2 regions of the Bradyrhizobium sp. USDA 4501 genome follow, and region 2 is predicted to be linked to the other one. Evidence: riboswitches for the same ligand, from Rfam matches in the RefSeq annotation. Region 2 holds a riboswitch; the other holds the start of a gene.
The links. Region 2 has a riboswitch for ZMP and ZTP ahead of ACVWZM_RS37770 (bifunctional 5,10-methylenetetrahydrofolate dehydrogenase/5,10-methenyltetrahydrofolate cyclohydrolase). Riboswitches for the same ligand answer to the same signal wherever they lie in the genome.
Positions count from the first base shown of each region.

Region 1: another riboswitch for ZMP and ZTP. It lies ahead of ACVWZM_RS39935 (serine hydroxymethyltransferase); the one in region 2 lies ahead of ACVWZM_RS37770 (bifunctional 5,10-methylenetetrahydrofolate dehydrogenase/5,10-methenyltetrahydrofolate cyclohydrolase).

Region 1 covers NZ_JBSSEX010000001.1:8,558,190-8,569,109, reverse strand. The annotation lists gene ACVWZM_RS39955 (winged helix-turn-helix transcriptional regulator) at 1-118, shown strand, start outside; gene ACVWZM_RS39950 (IS630 family transposase) at 153-1,283, opposite strand; gene ACVWZM_RS39945 (LexA family protein) at 1,323-1,604, shown strand; gene ACVWZM_RS39940 (YybH family protein) at 1,690-2,136, shown strand; ZMP/ZTP riboswitch at 2,426-2,511, shown strand; gene ACVWZM_RS39935 (serine hydroxymethyltransferase) at 2,548-3,819, shown strand; gene ACVWZM_RS39930 (hypothetical protein) at 3,904-4,062, shown strand; gene ACVWZM_RS39925 (HAD family hydrolase) at 4,496-5,122, shown strand; gene ACVWZM_RS39920 (molybdopterin molybdotransferase MoeA) at 5,149-6,360, shown strand; gene lexA (transcriptional repressor LexA) at 6,604-7,308, shown strand; gene ACVWZM_RS39910 (hypothetical protein) at 7,565-7,993, shown strand; gene ACVWZM_RS39905 (hypothetical protein) at 8,139-8,366, shown strand; partial or broken gene ACVWZM_RS39900 (ComEC/Rec2 family competence protein) at 8,363-10,643, opposite strand; gene ACVWZM_RS39895 (IS630 family transposase) at 10,708-10,920, opposite strand, start outside.
Region 2 covers NZ_JBSSEX010000001.1:8,135,745-8,146,664, forward strand. The annotation lists gene ACVWZM_RS37735 (PAS domain S-box protein) at 1-1,103, shown strand, start outside; gene ACVWZM_RS37740 (GrlR family regulatory protein) at 1,210-1,560, opposite strand; gene ACVWZM_RS37745 (hypothetical protein) at 1,796-2,227, shown strand; gene ACVWZM_RS37750 (VOC family protein) at 2,243-2,626, opposite strand; gene ACVWZM_RS37755 (hypothetical protein) at 2,786-3,520, shown strand; gene ACVWZM_RS37760 (hypothetical protein) at 3,737-4,261, shown strand; gene ACVWZM_RS37765 (hypothetical protein) at 4,382-4,792, opposite strand; ZMP/ZTP riboswitch at 5,010-5,089, shown strand; gene ACVWZM_RS37770 (bifunctional 5,10-methylenetetrahydrofolate dehydrogenase/5,10-methenyltetrahydrofolate cyclohydrolase) at 5,105-5,968, shown strand; gene ACVWZM_RS37775 (MaoC/PaaZ C-terminal domain-containing protein) at 6,098-6,550, shown strand; gene ACVWZM_RS37780 (zinc-ribbon domain containing protein) at 6,609-7,196, shown strand; gene ACVWZM_RS37785 (hypothetical protein) at 7,407-7,700, shown strand; gene ACVWZM_RS37790 (SANT/Myb-like DNA-binding domain-containing protein) at 7,944-8,315, shown strand; gene ACVWZM_RS37795 (hypothetical protein) at 8,437-8,697, opposite strand; gene ACVWZM_RS37800 (class I SAM-dependent methyltransferase) at 8,671-9,303, shown strand; gene ACVWZM_RS37805 (alkane 1-monooxygenase) at 9,330-10,475, opposite strand; gene ACVWZM_RS37810 (helix-turn-helix domain-containing protein) at 10,637-10,920, shown strand, end outside.

The sequences.
Region 1 (10,920 bases), 420 kb from region 2:
CGGCAAAATCGAGATCGACGGTCCCAGGCATCTTGTGAACAGCATGCGGACTTGGTTCCCACGCAGCAAATATGCCGATGAGGCGCCGGCGGCCGCAGATCGAGTCTCAGCCAGTTGAGGATATCCAGTCCACTTTCTGGACTAGTAGCTCGTCACAGTGATTTTGACTCTTTGGGTATGCCTGGATAGGCGCGCCCCAGTTTGGTGCGAGCTTTGTCCGTTGTGAACATCCAGTTGATACGGGCGCGAGTTTTGTTTCGCTGCCGCTCCCATGCTGCGATCTCGTTTCTAAGGCGTTTTGGATCGTCGATCCGGCGGCCGAGACACTGCCCTTGGAGCACGCCGATCTCGATCTCGACCATATTGAGCCAACTGGCGTGTTTCGGGGTGTAGTGGAACTCGAGGCGGCGCAGGATGCGGCGGGCCTCGGCGGGGGCAAAGGCCTGGTAGAGGGCGCCGGGGGCATGGATCGACAGATTGTCCTGCACGACACGGATGCAGGCGGCCTTGGGGTAATGGACATCGACGAGTTCGCGCATGCAGTGAGCATAATCCACGGCGGTGCGCCGTTCGGTGACTTTGACGTTACGCCAGGCCCGATGCGGATCGAGGGCGACAAAGAGATTGACGGTGCCGTTGCGGCGGTACTCGTAATCGTAACGCTCGCGCTTTCCCGGCTCGGGTGGGATCGGCTGGCGCACTTCGCCGATGAGCTGGACGGGGGTTTCGTCGAAGCAGACCAGCGGCCGCTCGGGATCAGGCGCTTCAGCGTAGAGATCGAGCACATCTTCCATGCGGGCGACGTATTCGCCATCGACATGGGGAATGCACCACATGTCCCTGCGCCACGGCTTGAGGTCATTATCGGCCAGCCGGCGGCGCACGGTCTCGCCCGACAGGCTGTCATGATCGGTGAGCTTGACCATCACGTCGGCCAGCAGCGCCAGCGTCCAGCGCCTCCGGCCAGCGGGCGGCTTGGCGCATGCGGTCGCCACCAGCAGGGCTTCCTCCTTGCCGGTCAGCTTGCGCTCCGCACCGGGACGCGGCTCCTCACTCAAGGCCCGATCGAGATTGCCTTCCACCAAGCGGCGTTTGGTCCGATAGACGGTGGAGGCGCTTACTCTGACGGTCCGGACAATCTCCTCGTCGCGGCTGCCGATGTCGGCCGCCAGCAAAATCTGGGCCCGCTTGAGTTTGCGAGCGGCATGCTTGCCGCCGCTCAGCATCGCCGTCAGTTCCTCTCGCTCGGCTTGGCTCAATTCAACCCGGTACCGTACATTCATCGTTCGCCTCCCTGTCGGAGGCTCCGGACGAATCGATCCATGAGTCAAAAATCAGGCGCACGCTTTACCGAGAAGCAGGGCCATTATCTGGCTTTCATCTATACCTACTCGCACATGTTCGGACGGCCCCCCGCCGAAGCCGACATGCAGCGTCACTTCGGTGTTAGCCCGCCCTCAGTCCATCAGATGATCGTCACGCTCGAACGTAACGGCCTCATTCGCCGTCGAGCCGATATCCCCAGAAGCATCGAAATCCTCGTGCCGCCAGAGAACTTGCCGATCCTAAGCTGGCTCGGTATCAAACCGTCAAAATCACTGTGACGAGCCACTAGTGGTTCTGCTTGCCTCGGCTATAGCGTTTGCGAATGCGCTCCCGCGCTAAGCATCTCAGCTAAAGGAGGCAAAGATGAGCCGCCCTTCTCTTCTTTCATGCACCCTGTTGTTGATCTTTACTTGTACTTGCGTCAGTCCCGCAGGGGCAGCCCCACCTGCCGACGAACTTTCCTCGGCGGCTGCCAAATGGGATGCCGCCATCAACAACGCAGACTTCGATGCCCTGTTACCGTTGTATGCCGCTGACGCCAGATTGATGCCGCCTGGTGCGCAGCCAGTCACCGGCCCTTTGGCAATCCGTAATTTCTTTGCCGGGCGGGGAAGAAGCGTCAGAGATCACAAGGTTGAGCTGCTCGATGTGTTGCCCATGGGAAAATACGCCTACACCACCTCGCATTTCACGGCCACGCTAGTAATAAATGAGAAGGCGGCGCCAATTTCTGGCAGCACCGTGAGACTGCTTGAACGCCAACCCGACGGGCAGTGGAAGATAAAGTCTCATATCTTCGTCAAGGAATAGATTCGCGGGTGCCACAGCCACACGGTCAGCCACCCCGCAAGCCTGACGGCCCGCAAGTGACGGATGGTCATGCACCTTATTGGCCCTCAGCCGAAGACGGCATTGATCATCGGGACATCGGTTCATTGGGTAAGCCGGACGTCCCTCGGTTTGGTCGCCATTGCCGTGGCTGTCGCCAGATGTTCGATCTCGCCCAACGCTGGGCCCGCGGCGGCGCCAGCAACCAACCCTTGCGAGCCCGCCGGGGATTGGATAGCCTTCTGCTCGCGATGAGCCTCGCAGGCTCATTCGTCCCTCGCGCGACTGGCGAGCTTACGTGGAATTGACCACGGTGAAGCGCGAAGGGTTTCAACGCCGTTCGCCTGGGCAACCCGTTCAGCTGATGATCCAGCGTCTTAGGGAGCCCGCACCATGCCGTCATTCCGCAATGAACTCCATCTCAACGATTCGGAAGTTGCCCTTGCGCTCGAGGGCGAAGAGCGCCGCCAGCAAGACGGCGTCGAGCTGATTCCGTCGGAGAACTACACCTATCCCGAGGTGCTCGAGCTGCTCGGATCGGTGTTCACCAACAAGTATTCCGAGGGCTATCCGGGACGTCGCTATTACGGCGGCCAGGAATTCACCGACCAGATGGAGAACCTTGCCCGCCAGCGCGCTTGCGCGCTGTTCCGCGCCGAACATGCCAACGTTCAGCCTCTGTCCGGGTCGCCAATGAACCAGGCCGTGTATCTCGGCCTGCTGCAGCCCGGCGATACGATCTTGGCGATGGACCTTTCACACGGCGGCCATCTCACTCATGGCGCGCCGGTGTCGCACATGGGGCGGCTCTTCAACTTCGCCCGCTACAAGACGCAGCCGTCAAACGGCGGCGCCATCGATTTCGATGAGCTCCGCGCCATGGCCCGGCACGTCCGCCCGAAGCTGGTGCTGTGCGGCTACAGCTCTTATCCGCGCGATCTGGATTATGCGTCCTTCAAGAGCATCGCCGATGAAGTGGGTGCACTGACCATGGCCGACGTCAGCCATTACGGCGGCCTGATCGCCGGCAACGCCTTGCGCAATCCGCTCGATGCGGGTTTCGACGTGATGACGACGACATCGCACAAGACGCTTCGCGGGCCGCGTGGCGGCATCGTTCTTTGTCGCCGGGAGTTCGCCGGCAAGATAGACGCGTCGGTGTTCCCGGGATTGCAGGGAGGTCCGCACATGAACGTTGTGGCCGGAACCGCGGTCACGCTGAAGAAGGCTTCGACGTCCGATTTTCATGCCTATGCAAGGCTGGTCATGCGCAACGCGAAGGTCCTGGCCGAAGCGTTGATGGAACGCGGCATGACGTTGATCACCGGCGGAACCGACAATCACATGATGGTCGTGGATACCGTGGCCAGCGTCGGCGTGGACGGCAGCGCGGCCGAGAACATCCTCGACGCCGTTGGGATCACCGCAAACAAGCAGATCATTCCCGACGATCCGCATCCGCCGCTCAAGCCGAGCGGCATTCGCCTCGGGACGCCGGCGGCGACCACGCGCGGCATGGGCGAGCCCGAAATGCGCCTCATCGCCGAACTCATTGCGGAATCCCTCCGGTCGAAGGGAGATGCAGCGGTCGTCAAGCGACTGAGGTCGAACAGCGTCGAGATGTGCCGCGCCTTCCCCGTTCCGGGGATCGCGCCGCCCTCATAGGCAGCCGAGCCGCGTTCCTGTTCCGCATTCGTCGCGTAGCTCGGCAGGTCGTGAAGGTTCCCGGGGGAAGGACCGGAACGGAAATTGATGCTGTTCGTTGGACCGCATGATCTCGAAGACGGAGCGTCCAACGCCGTGACCCGGAAAACCTTGCAAGCACGCTCGGAACAGGCGCTCGTCGTCATCATTCTCAGCACCGGTGCGCTGATCGGTTACCTCGGCCTGGCGCTATCCAGGCTGTGAGAGCTACGCCCGGCGGGCGTCAAGCCGCCGGCAAGCATCAAGTCGCTTGGTGCGCTGAAAGCTAGTGCGTGCGTGCCACTGGCCGACGCGGCAAGCCAAGCCCCGTAGCAAAAATATAGGGTGAAAAGAGCAAGGCTCGGACAGATCATGTCGCGAGAATACGGATGTTTGAAGCACAAGCGACGACACCCGCCGTCGTCCCGGCGAAGGCCGGGAGCCATTACCCCAAATCTCAATTGTTGTGCGACGCTGGGGCCACGATCCCGTTCCTGATCAAATGCGGTGGTTGTGGGTCCCGGCCTTCGCCGGGACGACGGTGGTGTGCGCGGGAACAGTCTCGCGATGAATGCAACGCCACGTACAATCCACACACCGGTCACTGAAATCGAGGACATTGCCGCCTGCCCGCAATTCTCGTACACGGTTTCATGCAATGACCTCGCAATTCACTCCCAACTCCGTCGACGTGCTGCTGTTCGATATCGGCCGCGTCGTGCTCGACATCAACTTTGACAAGGTGATGGCGCACTGGGCGCAGCATGCCGGGTGTGCGCCCGCCGAGCTCGCCACGCGCTTTGTCGTCGACGACAGTTTCAAGCATCATGAGATCGGCCGGATCGACGACGCGGCTTTCTTCGAGAATCTGCGCCGGACGCTCGGCATCAACATCACGGACGCCCAGTTCCTCGAAGGCTGGAACGCGATCTTCACCGGCGAGATGCCGGGCATCGCCCCGCTGCTCGCGGCGGCCGCCAAGCGGATGCCGCTCTACGCCTTCTCCAACACCAATCCGGCCCATGTCGCGCATTTCTCGGTCACCCATGCCGAGCTGCTCAGCCATTTCCGCAACGTCTTCCTGTCCTCGAGCATCGGCTTCCGCAAACCCGACGCCGAGGCCTATGATCATGTGGTAAAAGCCATCGGCGTGCCGGCGTCGCGGATCCTGTTTTTCGACGACCTGGCCGCCAATATCGAAGGTGCGCGGGCCCGCGGCCTTTATGCTATCCACGTGACATCGACGGATGACGTGGCAAGGGCTTTGACCGCACTTGGAATTTGAAGATTAGGAATTGAGGAACTCTGAGCGTGGCCCTGATGCCGGTTGCCGATGCCCTGTCCGCCGTCCTCGCCGGCGCCGAACCGCTGCCGGAGGAGATGGTCGCGCTCGATGCCGCCTACCACCGCACGCTTGCGCACGACCTCGCGGCGCTCCGCACCCAGCCGCCGCAGCCGATGTCGGCGATGGACGGCTATGCGGTGCGCGCCGCCGATGCGGCTGATCTAAAGGCCCGGCTCAAGGTGATCGGCGAAGTCGCCGCCGGCCGGCCGTTCGACCGGACGGTCGGCGCCGGCGAGGCGGTGCGGATCTTCACCGGCGGCGTGATCCCCAATGGCGCCGACGCGGTGATCATCCAGGAGGACACCGCCGTCGACGGCGACCACATCACGATCACGGAGGCCGCCAGCGTCGGGCGGCACATCCGCCCGGCTGGGGTCGACTTCCGTGAGGGCGAGGTGCTGCTCGTCGGCGGCAGCCGCCTGTCCGACCGCGCGCTGTCGCTGGCGGCCGCCATGAACTATCCGGGACTTGCGGTGCGCCGCCGCCCGAAGGTCGCGGTGCTGGCGACCGGCGACGAGCTGGTGATGCCGGGCTCGCAGCCCGGCCCCGGCCAGATCGTCTATTCCAACGGCTACGCGCTGCGGGCGCTGGCGCGCGCCGAGGGCGCCGAGACCGTCGACCTCGGCGTTGCCGCCGACACGGTGGAGGCGACCACGGCGGGCATCCGCCGGGCGCGCGAGGCCGGTGCCGATGTCCTGATCACGACAGGCGGCGCCTCGGTCGGCGACCACGATCTCGTCAAGCGGTCGCTGGAAGCCGAGGGCGTCGACATGACGTTCTGGCGGATTGCGATGCGGCCCGGCAAGCCGATGATGCATGGCCGGCTCGGCGCGATGAGGGTGATCGGCCTGCCCGGCAATCCGGTGTCGTCCTATGTCTGCGCCTTCCTGTTCCTGGTGCCGTTGATTCGGGCGCTGAGCGGCCGGAAAGTGATTCATCATCGCCGCACGAGCGCCCTGCTCGGCCGCGACCTCGCCGCCAACGACCAGCGCGAGGACTATCTGCGTGCACGGCTCGAAGCGCGCGAGGACGGCACGTTGATCGCAACGCCGGTGACGCAGCAGGACTCGTCGTTGCTCGGGAATCTCGCTGCGGCACGGGCACTTCTCGTGCGCCCGCCGTTCGCGGCGGCGGCCGTCGAAGGCAGCGAATGCGAGATCCTGACACTGCCCGAATAGGGTTTTCGCGCCCCGCCGATTGTGCGTTGCCCGACACGTTCACCGGAAATTAAGTGGTTGCGGAACACATATCGAACATATAGTGTCCGTTCATGATTTGTTTCGAGTGCTGGTGTCTACATTCGGGAAGCTGCATGGAAGCAGGTGCATCGAGCACATGCTCCTGAGGTCAGGCCCGGCCTGCAGGCCCCACCAGAAGAGTCTCGGAATCGAACGACGCTATCAACCGGGGGAATACTCGAGATGCTCACGCGCAAACAGTACGAACTACTGCGTTTCATCAATGAACGTCTGAAAGAGGCCGGCGTACCGCCCTCCTTCGACGAGATGAAGGATGCGCTCGACCTGCGCTCGAAGTCCGGTATCCACCGCCTGATCACTGCGCTGGAGGAGCGCGGCTTCATCCGCCGTCTGCCGAACCGCGCCCGCGCCATCGAGGTCATCAAGCTGCCCGAACTCTCGGCCGGCGGCGGCAACGGTCGCCGCGGCTTCACGCCCAGCGTCATCGAAGGCACCCTCGGCCGGCGCGCCAGCACGCCGCCGATTGCCGAGGACGACGGCAACCGTCCGGTCGCGGTCCCCGTGATGGGCCGGATCGCCGCCGGTACGCCGATCGAGGCGCTGCAGACCCGCAGCCACACCATCAGCGTGCCGCCCGACATGCTCGGCGCCGGCGAGCACTACGCGCTCGAGGTACGCGGCGACTCGATGGTCGATGCCGGCATCCTCGACGGCGACATGGCGCTGATCCAGCGCAACGACGTCGCCAATACCGGCGACATCGTGGTGGCGCTGATCGACGAGGAGGAAGCGACCCTGAAGCGCTTCCGCCGCCGCGGCGCATCGATCGCGCTCGAGCCGGCCAACACCGCCTATGAAGTGCGCATCCTGCCGCCGAACCGGGTCCGCATCCAGGGCAAGCTGATCGGCCTTTATCGCAAATACTGAATTGCAAATACTTGCGGCGGCCGGGAACGAGCAACACGTCGGATCGTTCCTTGCATGATAGTGTAGCGTACGGCCTGCCCGATGCGCTCCGATACCTCTCGCGCAGCGTCGCGTGTTTGTGATCGGAGCGATCTCGGACCAGTCGTACAATCGCCCAGAAACGAGCAGACGCTCGTTCGCTATCGTCCACTCTGGTAGAGGCCCTAATGCCTCAAGGAGAGGCAGGGGTCGCTACCTCGAAATGAGGAGCCATCCGATGTGTGACTATAGTCTGCACGCCGTGGCATCGCGCCCCGCCATTGTCGGAGAGACGCTGATCACGACGACGTTCCGCGGCACGTCGACCCGCGGCTTTGCTTCGGAGAATGACCCCACTGTCGCGGTCTGCATGCTGCCGGGCACCGAGCTCGCTTTCGCCGAGAACGTTCGCTACGACAGCCGCTGGATCTGGACCAAGACGCTGAACTATCGCGTCGGCGTATTCAACGAAGTCGAGCCCGACGTGCCCGATCGGCATCATGATGCGGTCGAATTCCCCGACGGCAGCCATGTGCTGGTGACCCAGCTGGTCGAGGGACAGCGCGTCAGCGTGCTGCAATTGCCGGCGCTGCATCCGCCGGTCGAGCAGAAGCCGAAGGTTGTGGAGCGGCGGCCTTCCGCATTCGCAACGCTGTTTTTGGGTTGAGCGCATCGTCGCCGTGGAATGAGCTGTTCGGCGGCGGATGACCTAAGCAATTTCGGGCGACCCCGGACTCCCGCTTCCGGGGCGCAGAAGGAGATTTGCGTCGGCCGGCACCTTGGCGCATCATCGGGTACGGAGGACGTGCGCGGTGGTCGATAAGGTCACATGGCAAAAGGCTGGACGCGTCACGGAACCGGGCCGCTACATGTTCCGGTTCGGTTGGCTGACGGTAACGGCCGACGACCTGAAAGTCTGGGAGCAATTTCCCGAGGCTTCCTTCACTCTCGTCAAGAAGCCCGACGCCGGCCCCGACTCCGACGAATACCATCTCGGCCTGTTCGAGCTGCCGAGCGCGCCCTTGCCGGACCACGGCTAATCATCGCCCTGCAGATCGGTCTCGGCCGGCGTCGCATCCACCGCAGGCCGCGGCGCGGGGGCGCGTAGCGTCGTCTCGCTCTCGCCGTCGCCGGGAACCGCCGGCGACCACGGCCGGTCGATCCCGCCGGGCTTGACCGCATCGACGACGTAGCCGTCCCTGCTCCGTCGCAGCACCAGCGCGCCGTGGCGGCGCAGCCGCTCGGCATCGATCACCGATGCCGCGCAGCCCTGCGGCGCCGGCCGCGCCGTCACGATCAGGCCTGCGCGCTCGCAGTCGTCCACTAGGGCCTCCGGCCGGGTCGCCGGCGCGACGAAGGCGCCGCCGGGTCCCTGGGTCACGCAGCCGCTGGCATCGCAGGAGACGCCCTCGCCGAGCGACGCATCGGTGGCGGTGCGCGCGTCGGCGTCCGCCGCCAGCCACTCCTTGACCAAAAATGCATCCTTGGCGCTGTGCATTAGATGCAGCCGTCCATCACCGCCACGCACCGCGACATTGCGGCCGTCGCCCGAGATCAGCACGTCCGGCTGCGGCACCCTGAGCGCCCAGACCGAGGCCACCAGCAGCAGCACCGCACCTGACCAGCGCAGCGGCGTGCGCAGCAGCCCGAGCAGGATGATGCCGGCGCTCGCTGCGATCAGCGGCCCGATGCCGAACGCCGCCATGCGGCCGACCGCGCCCGGGAGTGCGGCGCCCCATTGCGTCACCAGGATCATCCAGTCGATGCCAAGACCCATGATCGCCCAGAACACGCCGTCGAAGCCGAACGGCATGGCGACGAGCCCCAGCAGGCCGGCCGGCATCACGACCGCCGAGACCACCGGCATCGCCGCGAGGTTGGCGAGCAGCCCGTAGGGCGTCACGCGGTGGAAATGGAATGCGGCATAGGGCGTCGTCGCCAGCCCCGCCACCAGCGAGGCCAGCATCAGCATCGTGAGCTCGCGCCCGCCCCACAGCGCGACGCGCGGGGTCGCCGAATGGTCGGGCGACGCCAGCAGGTTCGGCAGCCCGATCTGCACCAGCGCCACCAGCCCGAGCGTCGCGGCGAACGACATCTGGAAACTGGAATGCACCAGCGCCTCCGGCGCGATCGCGAGCACGATCAGCGCTGCCACCGCCAGCGTGCGAAAGGTGATGGCCCGGCGGTCGACGATCACGGCGAGCAGCACCACGGCGGTCATGAAGAATGACCGCTGGGTCGCGACCTCCGCGCCCGACAGCAGAAGATAGAATGCGGCGGCGACCAGCGCGGCCGCCGCCGCCCATTTCTTGATCGGATGCGCCGCCGTCAGCGCCGGAAACAGCGCGAGCAGCGCGCGCACCGCGAAAAACACGACGCCGGCGACCACGGCCATGTGGTAGCCGGAGATCGACAGCACGTGGCCGAGTCCCGAGATGAACATCGCATCGTTGACCGGCGACGAGATCGCATCGCGCCGGCCGGTGAGCAAGGCGGTCGCGATCGCGCGCTGGTCGCCGTCGAGCGTGGTGCGAATCCGCGCGTCGATGGTGTCGCGCAGGCCCTGCATGAAGGCGGCGTAGCGCAGCGCAAAGCCGCCGGTCGCAGGCGGCTCCCTGGTCTTGACGGCGCCCATCACGAAGCCGGAGGCGCCGATGCCCTGGAAATACAGGTCGCGGCCGAAATCATAGGAGCCCGGGCGCTGTGGCCCGAGCGGCGGCATCAGCCGTGCCTTCAATTCAACGAAGCTGCCGACATCGGGCGCGGTGCCCTTCTTCACCGAGAGCCGGACCCGATCGAGCTTCGTCATGTCGCGCGGGCTCTCCATCGAAACCAACACGCAGCACGAAACGATCGGTCTTCTCGCGGATGTCGCGCGTCTCGACGAAGCCGGTCAGCGCCACCGAGAACATCGGCCGCGCCAGCACCGTGTGAGCGACGCGCGCCGTCTTCCAGGTCGCCGTCGCAAAGCCCGCGGCCACCGCGGCCAGCAGCGCGATGACGGGAAACACGCTGCGCCGCCGCAGCAGCAGCGCCAGCAGGCAGAGCAGGATTGCGACGGTGGCCGCGACCGACAGCACCGGCTCGTGCTCGGCCGCGAAATAGAACGCGATGCCGGTGCCGAACGCCACCGGCACCCAGGGCAACAGGCGGCCAGCGCCGGCCTCGGCGCGCGCCCATTGCCGCAATGTCTCGACGAGAGGCTTCCAGATGCCGGCGCGCGCCGGGAGAAAGCCGCCGACCGGCGCAGCCGTGCGCGGCGGCCACGTCCCCGCGTAGCCGCGTTTGCCGCCCGGCGTCGTGCCCTGCTCCGCCATTCCGCTTGCGATCCCTGCCGGGCGGCAGGCTAGCGGATCGCCCCGTCACCCGACTAGTAGCTCGTCACAGTGATTTTGACTCTTTGGGTATGCCTGGATAGGCGCGCCCCAGTTTGGTGCGAGCTTTGTCCGTTGTGAACATCCAGTTGATACGGGCGCGAGTTTTGTTTCGCTGCCGCTCCCATGCTGCGATCTCGTTTCTAAGGCGTTTTGGATCGTCGATCCGGCGGCCGAGACACTGCCCTTGGAGCACGCCGATCTCGATCTCGACCATATT
Region 2 (10,920 bases):
GAATCTTCGGCATCGAGCCGCAGGACGCGATCGGCCAGACCACCGGCGAGCTGATGTCGCGCTATGGCGCGGCGAAGACCGATGAGAACGACAAGCGCGTTCTGTCGGCGCGGCGCGAGCTCGGCTTCTATGAAGAGGAGTACAAGGACGTCGCCGGCAACATGCGGCAATGGCTGGTCAACAAGCTGCCGATCCTCGACGCGCAAGGCGATATCGAGAACATCGTCACGGTCGCGCTCGACATCGGCGAGCGCAAGCGCTCCGAGCAGGAGATGCGCAAGGCGAGGGATTCCGCGGAGGCCGCGTTGCGTAATCTGCGGGAAACCCAGAATTCGCTGATCGAGGCCGAAAAGCTCGCCGCGCTCGGCCGCCTGGTGGCCGGCGTCGCCCATGAGGTCAACAATCCCGTCGGCATCAGCCTGACGGTGGCGTCCGCGCTGGAGCGCAAGACCGCGAATTTCGCCACCCAGGTCGAGCGCGGCGACCTGCGCCGCTCCAGCCTCAACGATTTCCTGAACACGGCGCGCGATGCCTCATCGCAACTCGTCGCCAATCTCAACCGCGCCGCGGAGCTGATCCAGTCGTTCAAGCAGGTCGCCGCCGACCGCAACTATTCGGACCAGCGCACCTTCGACCTCGGCGATCTCACCGAGCAGGTGGTGATGAGTCTGAGGCCCGGCCTGCGCAAGCACAATCTGACGCTCAATGTCGATTGTGAGCCGAACCTGATCATGAATTCCTATCCGGGACCGTATGGCCAGGTGCTGACCAATCTGTTCCTCAACGCGGTCGCGCATGCGTTCCCGGACGGCAAGGCCGGCGAGGTCGAGATCCAGGTCCACGCCGCCGGCGGCGACAATGTCGAGGTGATCTTCGCCGACAATGGCTGCGGCATGAGCCTCGACGTGCGCCGCCGCGCCTTCGATCCGTTCTTCACGACGCGGCGCGATCAGGGCGGCACCGGGCTCGGCCTGCACATCGTCTACAGCATCGTCACCACGCGGCTCGGCGGCCGGCTCTCGCTGGATTCCGCGCCGGGCAACGGCACACGCATCCAGATGATCCTGCCGCGCGTCGCGCCGCTGGAGCAGGCCGCGGAGTAGCGCGAAGCGTAGTGGCCAACCACGCGTTTGCTCTCGATCCGTCATCCCCGCGCAAAGGCGAAGCCCTTGCGCGGGGGTGACGGATCTAGCAGCGAGTTTCAAACCGCTAATTGATATCCGCGAGCTTGTGCAGCGTGGCGCCGAAGATCAGGCTCGCCTTGCCGACCAGCGCGGTCCCGCTCATGGTGCCGCGGGTGTCGGTGAAGGTGCCGGAGACGCCGATGCCGACGGGCGCGGGCCCGCCGAACAGCGGGTTGTCGGTGTCGCGCGGCGTCGTGTGGCGTTGCACAAGGATTTCGCCCTTGAAGGCATCGCCCTTCACCGTGTAGCTGCCGGTGTAGTAAAGATAGGCGTCGCCGCCCAGTATCTGGCCATCGCGGAAGAGAATGACGCCGCTGCCCTTGCCGACGCGACCGTCCAGCAGGGTGACGTGAATTGAGTAAAGTCCATTCTTCATGACGTCCCGATTGCTGGCCGCCACGCTCACGGCAAGCCAGTTGGTTTTTTATGCCAAAGCGAGCAACCTCGTGCAATGCGGCAGGTTGATTCCCGGGTGTCCCGCGTTCGGGTGACCCTCGGTTCCTGCCAGGCAGTGTGACGGCGCAATGACAGCGGACCGTACGCGCGAATCAAAGTGGCCCGCGAAATGCATAGCTCTGGTTGCACTGGCCGGTGAGTGCTGGAGCAAACACATGTCTGACTGGATTGAATCCGGCGGCCATTGGGCACGCCCCCGCAGGCTCAATGGAACTTCGGCCCGTTATGCGGGCCACATGATCGCATCCCTCGTGCTGATAACGCTGGTGTTGGTCGCGGCCATGCGAATCGCGCAGGCGCGCGATCCCGACGGCCGCTACGCCAATTCGCCGCTGAAGGAGTGGTTCGACGGCCTGCGCAGCGGCAAAGGGCCGTGCTGTTCGGATGCCGACGGCACAGCGGTCAGCGATGTCGACTGGGAATCCAAGGACGGGCACTATCGTGTGCGCCTCGACGGGGCGTGGATCGATGTCCCCGACGAGGCCGTGGTCACCGAGCCCAACCGGGTCGGTCGCGCCATGGTCTGGCCGATTCCCAGCTACATGGGCGTGACGATCCGCTGCTTCATGCCTGGCAGCATGACTTAGCGCCGCACGCGTGGCTCAGACGTATTTTTGGTCGCGCTCGAGCAGTTCGATCGAGATGCCCTGCGGGCCGCGGATGAAGCAGATCCGCACGCCCGGACGGATCGTGGTTGGCTCCTTGGAGAATTCGACGCCCTTGGCCTTGATCTCGGCCGCGACCGCGTCGATGTCCTTCACCGTGAGCCCGAAATGGTCGAGCCCCTGATAGGGCGTCACCGGCGCGGCGTTGACGCCGTCGCCCTGGGTCACCTCCGCAATGAACACCTTGGCGCCGCCGAGCTGGACGTCGATGCGGCCGGGGCCGCGGATGATCTCGCCGCCGAGAATGTCGCGCAGCCAGGTCGCGGTGGCCTCGGGATCGGGACTGCGCAGGTGGACGTGGTCCCAGGTGACGACAGGCATCGCGATCTCCTTGTTGTTGTCGTGCCGCTGTTCGGTGCGCGGCACTCGCTCTCGGGCGGCGCAAATCTAGCGAGCGGTTCGCTGGGATACCATCCCTCGTTATGCCTGCCCAAGATTGTCGTCCGGGAATGAAACCATTGCGGCCGTCAGCGATTGTTTTTGCGTGGCCGCTCGACCTGCGGCCGTCCCGGAAGCCGCGCGGTGCGGCTTCCTCTCTGTGTGGGGGCGGCCCGATCAGGCTGCCAGGGTGAGGGCACGACGATGCGGATCGGCTTGGCGTCGTTTCGGAGGTTGGCCGCCGGACGTCTCGGTGAAGGGGGCTTCTACGCCAGCCTGCTGCTGCCGCTGATTGCGCTCGCCGGGATCGCCGCATGGTTCATGCTCCCCGAGCCGAGCGACGCCGGGGACCAGGACGTCTGGCCGGTGTCGTCCATGATCCGCACCGCGCAGAATGCCCCGACCGGCGAGCAACCAGCCCAAATCACAAATCAGACCAGGGATGCGCTTGCCGCACCGGCGGACGAGCCGACCACCGTCGGTGTGGCCATCGCTCCACAGGGGGCAGAGGAGGCCAAGCCGTCCGGGCCCGGCGCTGAAAGGTCGCCGCTGGATAAGCTGCGGATCGCCTCGCAATCGTGGCGGCGCGGCGGGCTAGGTTCGAAGGCGCTGGTCACCCTGACGCTGCGCAATGCCAATGATTTCGCCGTCAAGGATATCGAGATCGCCTGCGCCTTCATCCGCCGGGACGGTCGGCCGCTGACCGAGCGCAAGCGGCTGATCTCCGACACCATCGCCATGAAGAGCCGCAAGACTTACTCGCAAATGTTGGTCGGGTTCGTCAACGTGAACGCAAACAAGGCGAAATGTTCGGTCGTGACGGCGAGCCGCCTCTAATTCCCGGCATCTCGAAAAAGTGACCGCGAATTGACTTGTCGGGTGAACCGTAACGGCCGGACAGGAACTAACTAATAAACCAGCCGTTAGCGAACGACCCGGGAGCGCGGACAGCGTCCGGGTGATCATGCGCAGACGATGAAATCGCCCGCGCGATGACTGATGTCGTCGCGCCGAGATGAACCGCGCCCTGCTGCGCGGGGGGGAGCTACCAAAATGCCTGTGGCGCGTTATTTCCTGTTCGTTGGTGGAGTGCTGCTCGCGCTGCTCTTCGTCGTCAATGCCATCGTGCCGCAGGAGGCCGTGGTCGCCGGCCAGAACCAGGGATTGTCGTCGCCGGGCGTCGACAAGACCATGGTGCGCATCAAGTCGACCCAGAAATTGCCCGAGCGGGTGGTCTACGACACCAATTTGCCGACCATTGTTCCGGCGCAGGTCAACGCGGTCGCCGCGGCTATCCCGTCGGCTACGGGCGATGCGTCGGCGCAAGCCCGCGTCCGCAATACGTTCGCCCAGTTCATTCCGCCGGAGAAGGCTGATGCGCAGAAGGTCGCGGCTGAGGCAAAATCGGCTGAACAACCGGCGCAGGCCCAGCCTCAGGCGCCGAAGAAGCGCAAGGTCGCGCGCTACCATGCCCATCCCCAGCAGCCGATGCGGCTGGCACAGCCCGGCATGTATCAGCCCTACCGCGTCGCGCAGCAGCAGCGCATGGGCTTCTTCGGCGGCTTCGGCACCTGGTAAGAAAGGGCTGCCGCAGCCGGCAATCAATCCGCCGCCGCAAACACTTGCGGCGGCTTTTTCATGTCCGCGATCAGGCGGGTGGCCGGATCCGGGACGGCGTCCGAGCGGCGCTCGCTACCTTTAGCGCGGCAGGCGCGGAATCTTGTCCGCGAAGCCGTTGTAGCAGGTCAGCCGCTCGTCCTCTTCCTTCACGAAGCGGCAATCGTTGACGCCCTTGGCCGGGGCAGCCTTCGGCTTCGGCTGCGGCTTGAAAATCTCGTCGTAGCAGATCAGCCGCTCCTTGGTGGCGTCGTCGATGTCCTGACAGGCCTGAAGCTTCTGAGCGACCGATTGAGGCTTGCCGGGCGCGGCAGGCTTCTCGCCCTTCTTGGCGGCCGACTTCTTGCCGACCTGGACCAGCGGCTTGTCGCCGACCATCGGCTGCGAGGTCGCCGCCGCCGGCTTGTCTGCGTCGGCGGGGGCCGGCGTGGTGCCCTGGGCAAGCGCGGCAGCCGGGCAGAAGAGCGCCAGCGCGAGGATGATATGTCTCATGTCGAAAATGTCCGAAATGGCGTGATGACCGGAAGGATGGCGCCGGGGATCGGAAAAGCCCGGCAAGCGCCGAGACTTAACGCAAGTCTTGCCCGAATCCTACCCCCAGAGGTGACCCGCCCGGCACCGATCCACCGGCAAAAGTGAGGGCAATTCGTCGCCGTTCGACCCGCGGGAGAGCGTGAATTGCCTTTACCCGGCGGGGCGGCTATGACCACGCCATCTGCGCGACTGGCGCTTGGATGGACCACCATCGGGGAGCGCAGAGACTGAACGCCGCGCGCCTGGGCACCGCTTCGAAACGGAGGTGCCATGACGGCGAACATTCTCGATGGGCATGCACATGCCCAAATTGTCATCGACAAGATTGCTGGCGAACTCGACCGGCTGCCCCGCGCGCCGGGGCTTGCGGTCGTGCTGGTCGGTTGCGACCCGGCGAGCCAGATCTATGTGCAGAGCAAGGTCAGGATGGCCGAGCGGCTCGGCCTGCGCGGCGAGGTCGCACGCCTGCCGGATGATGCCAGCGAGTCCGATCTGCTTGCCGGAGTAGAGGCGCTCAATGCGCGCGACGATATCGACGGCATCCTGGTGCAGCTGCCGTTGCCGGCGCATATCGACGCCTTGCGCGTGATGGCGGCGGTCTATCCCGCCAAGGATGTCGACGGCCTGCACGCCCTGAACGCCGGCCGGCTGTTTCACGGCGATGACGCGCTGGTGCCGTGCACGCCGCTCGGCTGTCTCCGGCTGATCAAGTCGGTCCGATCAGACCTCACCGGCGCCCATGCCGTGGTGATCGGCAGCTCCAACATCGTCGGCAAGCCGATGGCCGCGTTGCTGCTGCAGGAGCACGCGACCGTGACGCAGACCCATATCCACACCCGCGGCATCGGCAGGATCTGCCGCGAGGCCGACATCCTGGTGAGTGCGGTGGGCAAGGCCGGCCTCGTGCGCGGCGACTGGATCAAGCCCCAGGCCATCGTCATCGACGTCGGCACCACGCGCGTCGAGAAGCCGGACGGCGGCTACGCGGTGTGCGGCGACGTCTCGTTCGACGAGGCGGTGCAGGTCGCCGGCGCCATCACGCCGGTGCCGCGCGGCGTCGGCCCGATGACGATCGCCTGCCTGATGGAGAACACGCTGAAGGCCGCAAAGGCGAGGGCGGCCCGGCTGCAATAGCGCGGGATGCCCGTGGCGATATGCGAGCGGCGGGTGTCGCTCGCGTATCGCGCGCGAAGTTCATGACGTCCGGGGTAATGGAAAGCCCGCACCATTCGTCTATCGTCGCGCGACAGATGGAGGCGCGCGATGCTGTATGCGGAAGATCTCACCGAGGGCCAGACGTTCAAGCTTGGCAGCTACACGATCGGCGAGGCCGAGATCCTGGAGTTCGCCGGCAAATATGATCCGGTGCCAATCCATGCCGATCCCGTCGCGGCTGCGGCAGGCCCGTTCGGCGGACTGATCGCAAGCGGCTTCAACACCATTGCGATCTATCAGCGGCTCGTCGTGGAGGCGATCTGGACCAAGGTGGCGGGGATCGTCGGGCGGAGCTTCGAGATCCGCCTGCCGAGCCCAGTTCGGCCCGGCGCCACGCTCACCGGCCAATCCCAGATCCAGAAGATCACCATCAGGCCGGAGCGGCGCGACGCTGTCGTGATCTTCAAGACGGAGCTGGTCAACGACGAGCAGCGCCCGGTTCTTGTCCTCGTGCTCGACGCGCTGATCCGCATGCGGCCGGCGGAGCAGGGGCCGGCATAGGCGCGGCCTGAGGGGCATCCCGAAGTCATCCGCCTCGGACGGCCGTCAGCGCCTCTACGTGTTCCCCGCACGCGACCTTGTCGTCGCGCAATGTTGCGGCAATTATGACAAGCCGGCGGCAGAACGGCAGCGCATCAATGACGTCATCATCGACGAGGTCGTGCTGCCCGGTATTTGCTTCGTCGATGCGCCGAACGCATTCGACCCAGACGGATGTGCCGCCGTGAAACGCAGCAAGCAGACGAACGGAGAGATCGAAGCCAGGCGGCGCAAGGCCGAGGAATGGCTCCGCATGCAGACCCGACGCGCCGCTGAACGGCAACGGCTTCGCGACTACAAGATTGCGCTGGCGCGCGACGAGGTTGCCGTCGATACGACGCGGCTTGCGCCCTCGAACAGCTATTCGACCCCCGACTTCGTGCTGCGCGGAACCTATCGACCCGAGCCTTTCGTCTGCAAGGACTGCGGTGTTGCCGAGGTCTGGACGCCGTTGCAGCAGAAATGGTGGTACGAGACCGCCAAGGGCGACGTGTTCACCAAGGCGGTGCGCTGCCGGGCCTGCCGCACCAGGGAGCGCGCGCGCAAATCCGCCGCACGCCGCGTGCATCTGGAAGGACTCGCAAGGAAGAAGCCTCCCGTCTCGTAGCGATGGGCGTGACTTCAGGGTCGCACTTCACATCTGATGCGCGGGGAACCGCTGCGCAGGCGGTCAATGCGTCGCGCGTGCGGAACGTTTCGTTGCCTGATTGGTTCGAGACCTTGAAGCCCCCGATGTGGGGTGCGGGCGGGGAGGAACCAGCCAAGGAAACTTGTCAAGGAAACCATCGCGGCCGGAACCAACGAGAAGGAGCAGCGGATGAAACTCAATTCCACGCAAGTCAAGCAGACCATGACGCAACTGAATGCCCAGGTGCTTCCGGACGATCACCCGGCCGTGGCGCAACTGAACAGCGTGTTCGGTGAGCACACATTCTTCGTCGACACCAGCGGGCTCAAGGTGCTTGAACCGGCCCAGACCACCGACATGCCGGGGCAGACCGGCGAAGTCGTCAGTCTCGCCGAGTGGAGTGATCCGGAGCTGACCTCGCTTCGGCCGCACGAGCCCGAGCCGACCGGCGTGCTCATCGCGCTTGAACCCAGCAAGCACTGAAGCGTTCCAGCGCGAAGTGAATACCGGTTCGCGCAACCAAAACGCCATCAAGCAAGGGGATTGAGAGCATGATCCGATTCAATCGGATCATGCTCTTTGTGCTGCATCGTGCGACACCGCGATCGGCCGTCCTGATGGCGACAGCCCCGACGTCGCATCAAGAGGTGCCGAAAGTCACATGGCAAATCAGCGCCGCCTGCGTATGCATCGGTTTGAGATGGGTATCCAGGCGGTGAGGGGCAGATGGGGATCGTGCGGCGCTGGAGCCCTGACGAGGACGAGAAGCTCAGAGAACTCGCCAGGGCCGGCAAGAACGCTCTCGAGATCAGTAACGAACTGACCCGCAGCGCTTCGGCCGTGCGCCGGCGCGCCGAGGTCCTGTCGGTCCTGATCATGGCAAAGGCGTTTCGCGCGCGCCCCTCGCATGTCGCCACCCATCTCGAGCGGGTCGCGATCGACGCGATCCGCAACCGCCGTCCGTTTCCCGCGGGCGTCGGCCCGAGCACCATTGCCGGAATGATCGAGAAGGGCTGGATCGTCCCGGAGATGGGGCGCAGATACAACGTGACCGATGCCGGCGTGGAGGCGGTGCGGCGGAAGATTCCGAGCGGCTGAAGGGAATGCCGGCTGCACGCCGGGCGCGCCATGCCGAAGCGGCTCGCTCTTCCGGTGGGGGAAGGCGGACTATTCGCGAGCGAACGCAAGATTTCGCGCCCGAGACGGATGTCCCATCCGTTCAATCATCGGGTCGCGACGACCTGCGGCCTCTCTGTGTCCTCTTCAGCCCACCGATCTGATTGCGCCGATGCTCAACGCCCAGCCAGCCCAAACCGACCGATACCAAGCCGACCGATACCAGCGTTTCGCCGATCTCGCTGTCACCGTCGGTGACGCGATCAATGCGATCGCCGGGTTGAATCCGGCTCAGCGTACAGACGTGGACTTCCTCGAACGCGAATTTATCCCTGCAATGGGGCTCAATGACGAACTGCTTCATGAGCAGCCGCCGGAGCTGGCGCCGAACTTCGGCAAGGGCCTCCACCTCTGGCAATATCCGAACCAGCTTGCGCCATATCTCGCCTGGCTTGCGCGCAATGCGTCCGGCATCTCCTCATACATGGAGATCGGCTGCCGCTGGGGCGGCATGTTCATCCTGGTTACGGAGTGGCTCAGGAACAGCGGCGCCGACCTCAAGACCGTGATTGCACTCGATCCGATCGCGCCGACGCCCTTTATCTCGACTTATTTCGATCTGCTGCAGCAGCAGGCCGCTATCGAGCCGATCTACATGCAGGATTTTTCGACCTCGCCGCTGGTCGGTGCGCATGTCGACCGGCTGAAGCCCGACTTCGTCTTTATCGACGGCGATCACAGCCTGCGCGGTGCGCTACAGGATCATCTGCTGGTGCGTTCCCACGCCCGCATCATCGTGCATCATGACATCCATTCCCAAGCCTGTCCGGATACCACGCTGCTCTGGAAGGCGCTGAAGCAGTTGGAAGCACCAAGCTTCGATACGTTCGAATTCACCAGCCAGTATCCGTCGGTGAATGGCTCATTCCTCGGCATCGGCGCCATGAAGCGGCGATCGGCCCAGATGTAGGACCGGTAGCCGGGCAATCGCCGCGATCACGAGCTCGCGGGCCGATCGCGGAGGTTCAGCTTGCTCTTGTCGCCGCCGGCCCAGGCCAGGGTCTTCGGGTCCATCACGCGGAACCAGAGCGGCGGGATCGCCGCCAGCCCGAACATGCCGGTGTAGCCGTTCGGCAGCCGCGGGATGTCGTCGAAATCGCGCAGCGACTGGTAGGGGCGCATCGGGTTGGCGTGGTGGTCGGAGTGACGTTGCAGGTGGAACGTCATCAGGTTCGAGACGATGTGGTTGGTATTCCATGAGTGGCGCGGCTCGACCGCCTGGTAGCGGCCGTTCGGCAGCTTCTCGCGTAGCAGCCCGTAGTGCTCGACATAATTGGCCTGGGTCAGCGCGTACCAGCCGAGGAAATGGTGCGCGACGATGAACGGCGCGACCTTCCAGCCGAACAGCGCGATCAGGACGGCCGCGACGACGAGCGTCAGCGCAAAGCCCTGCAGGATCTCGTTGTTGATCGACCAGACCGGCTCGCCGCGGCGGGTCAGCCGTTCGGCCTCGTTGCGCCAGCCGCGCTTGAACGCACCCGGCAGCTCGCGCGTTGCGAACGCATAGATCGATTCACCGAAGCGCGCGCTGGCGGGGTCTTCGGGCGTTGCGACCCAGGTGTGATGGCCGCGATTGTGCTCGACGCGGAAATGCGCGTAGCCGACCGCGCAGTTGGCGAGCATGCCGAACAGGATGTTGAGCCTGTCAGGCTTGTGGCCGAGCTCGTGCCCGATCAGGAGCGCGCCGCCATTGATGGTGCCGACGCCGAGCAGCAAGGCGACATAGGACCACCACGGCAGATCCTGGGTGCCGAAGAAGGCGATCAGCGCGACGTAGTTGATCCAGGGAAATACCACGGTGATGCGCGCGAGCCGCAGGTAATAGGGATCGGCCTCCATCGCGGCGACCACTTCCGCCGGCGGATTGTGGGTGTCTTCGCCGAACACGACGTCGAGCAACGGGATCAGGATGAAGATGAAGACGAAGGGGATCAGCGTCACCAGCGGATTGTGTGTCCGCAGGAACAGCCAGTAGGACAACAGCGGGATCAGCGGCGGAATGAACGAGAGCATCCAGAGATAGCGTTTGCCGTCCCGGTAGGTGATCGTTTCGCCAGCAGCATTGGTGCCCGTGAAGATCATCGCATTCCCTCCAGCATCTCTTGCGAGGCGGCGTTCGCCATTGTTGGGCCAAGCATGCCGCCAGGCGGGCCTGCGCCGCCAGTTCACAACAGGCCAATTTTGTGGCATTTTGCGCCAAGCTTGTTCGGCCGGACGTTCGCGAGGGGGAGGTCGCCGACGCCATGCACGGATCGGAATCCGATGCCCTTCGCACGCCGGTCTCCGCGGTCTATGCGCGGGCCCTGGTGCGGGCATTTGGCCAGACGCGAGGCGATCGCGACGAGCTGCTGAAGGGCACCGGAATTCGGCTCGAGGCGCTCGACCAGCCCGGCGCTCACATGCCGGTATCCTCGCTGGTGGTGCTGGCGGCCAACATCACCCGCCGGCATGGCGAGCTGTGGCCGTTGTCGGCCGCGGCGGTGTGGTCGACATCGCTGCAAGGCGCGCTCGATGTCGCGACCAGGAC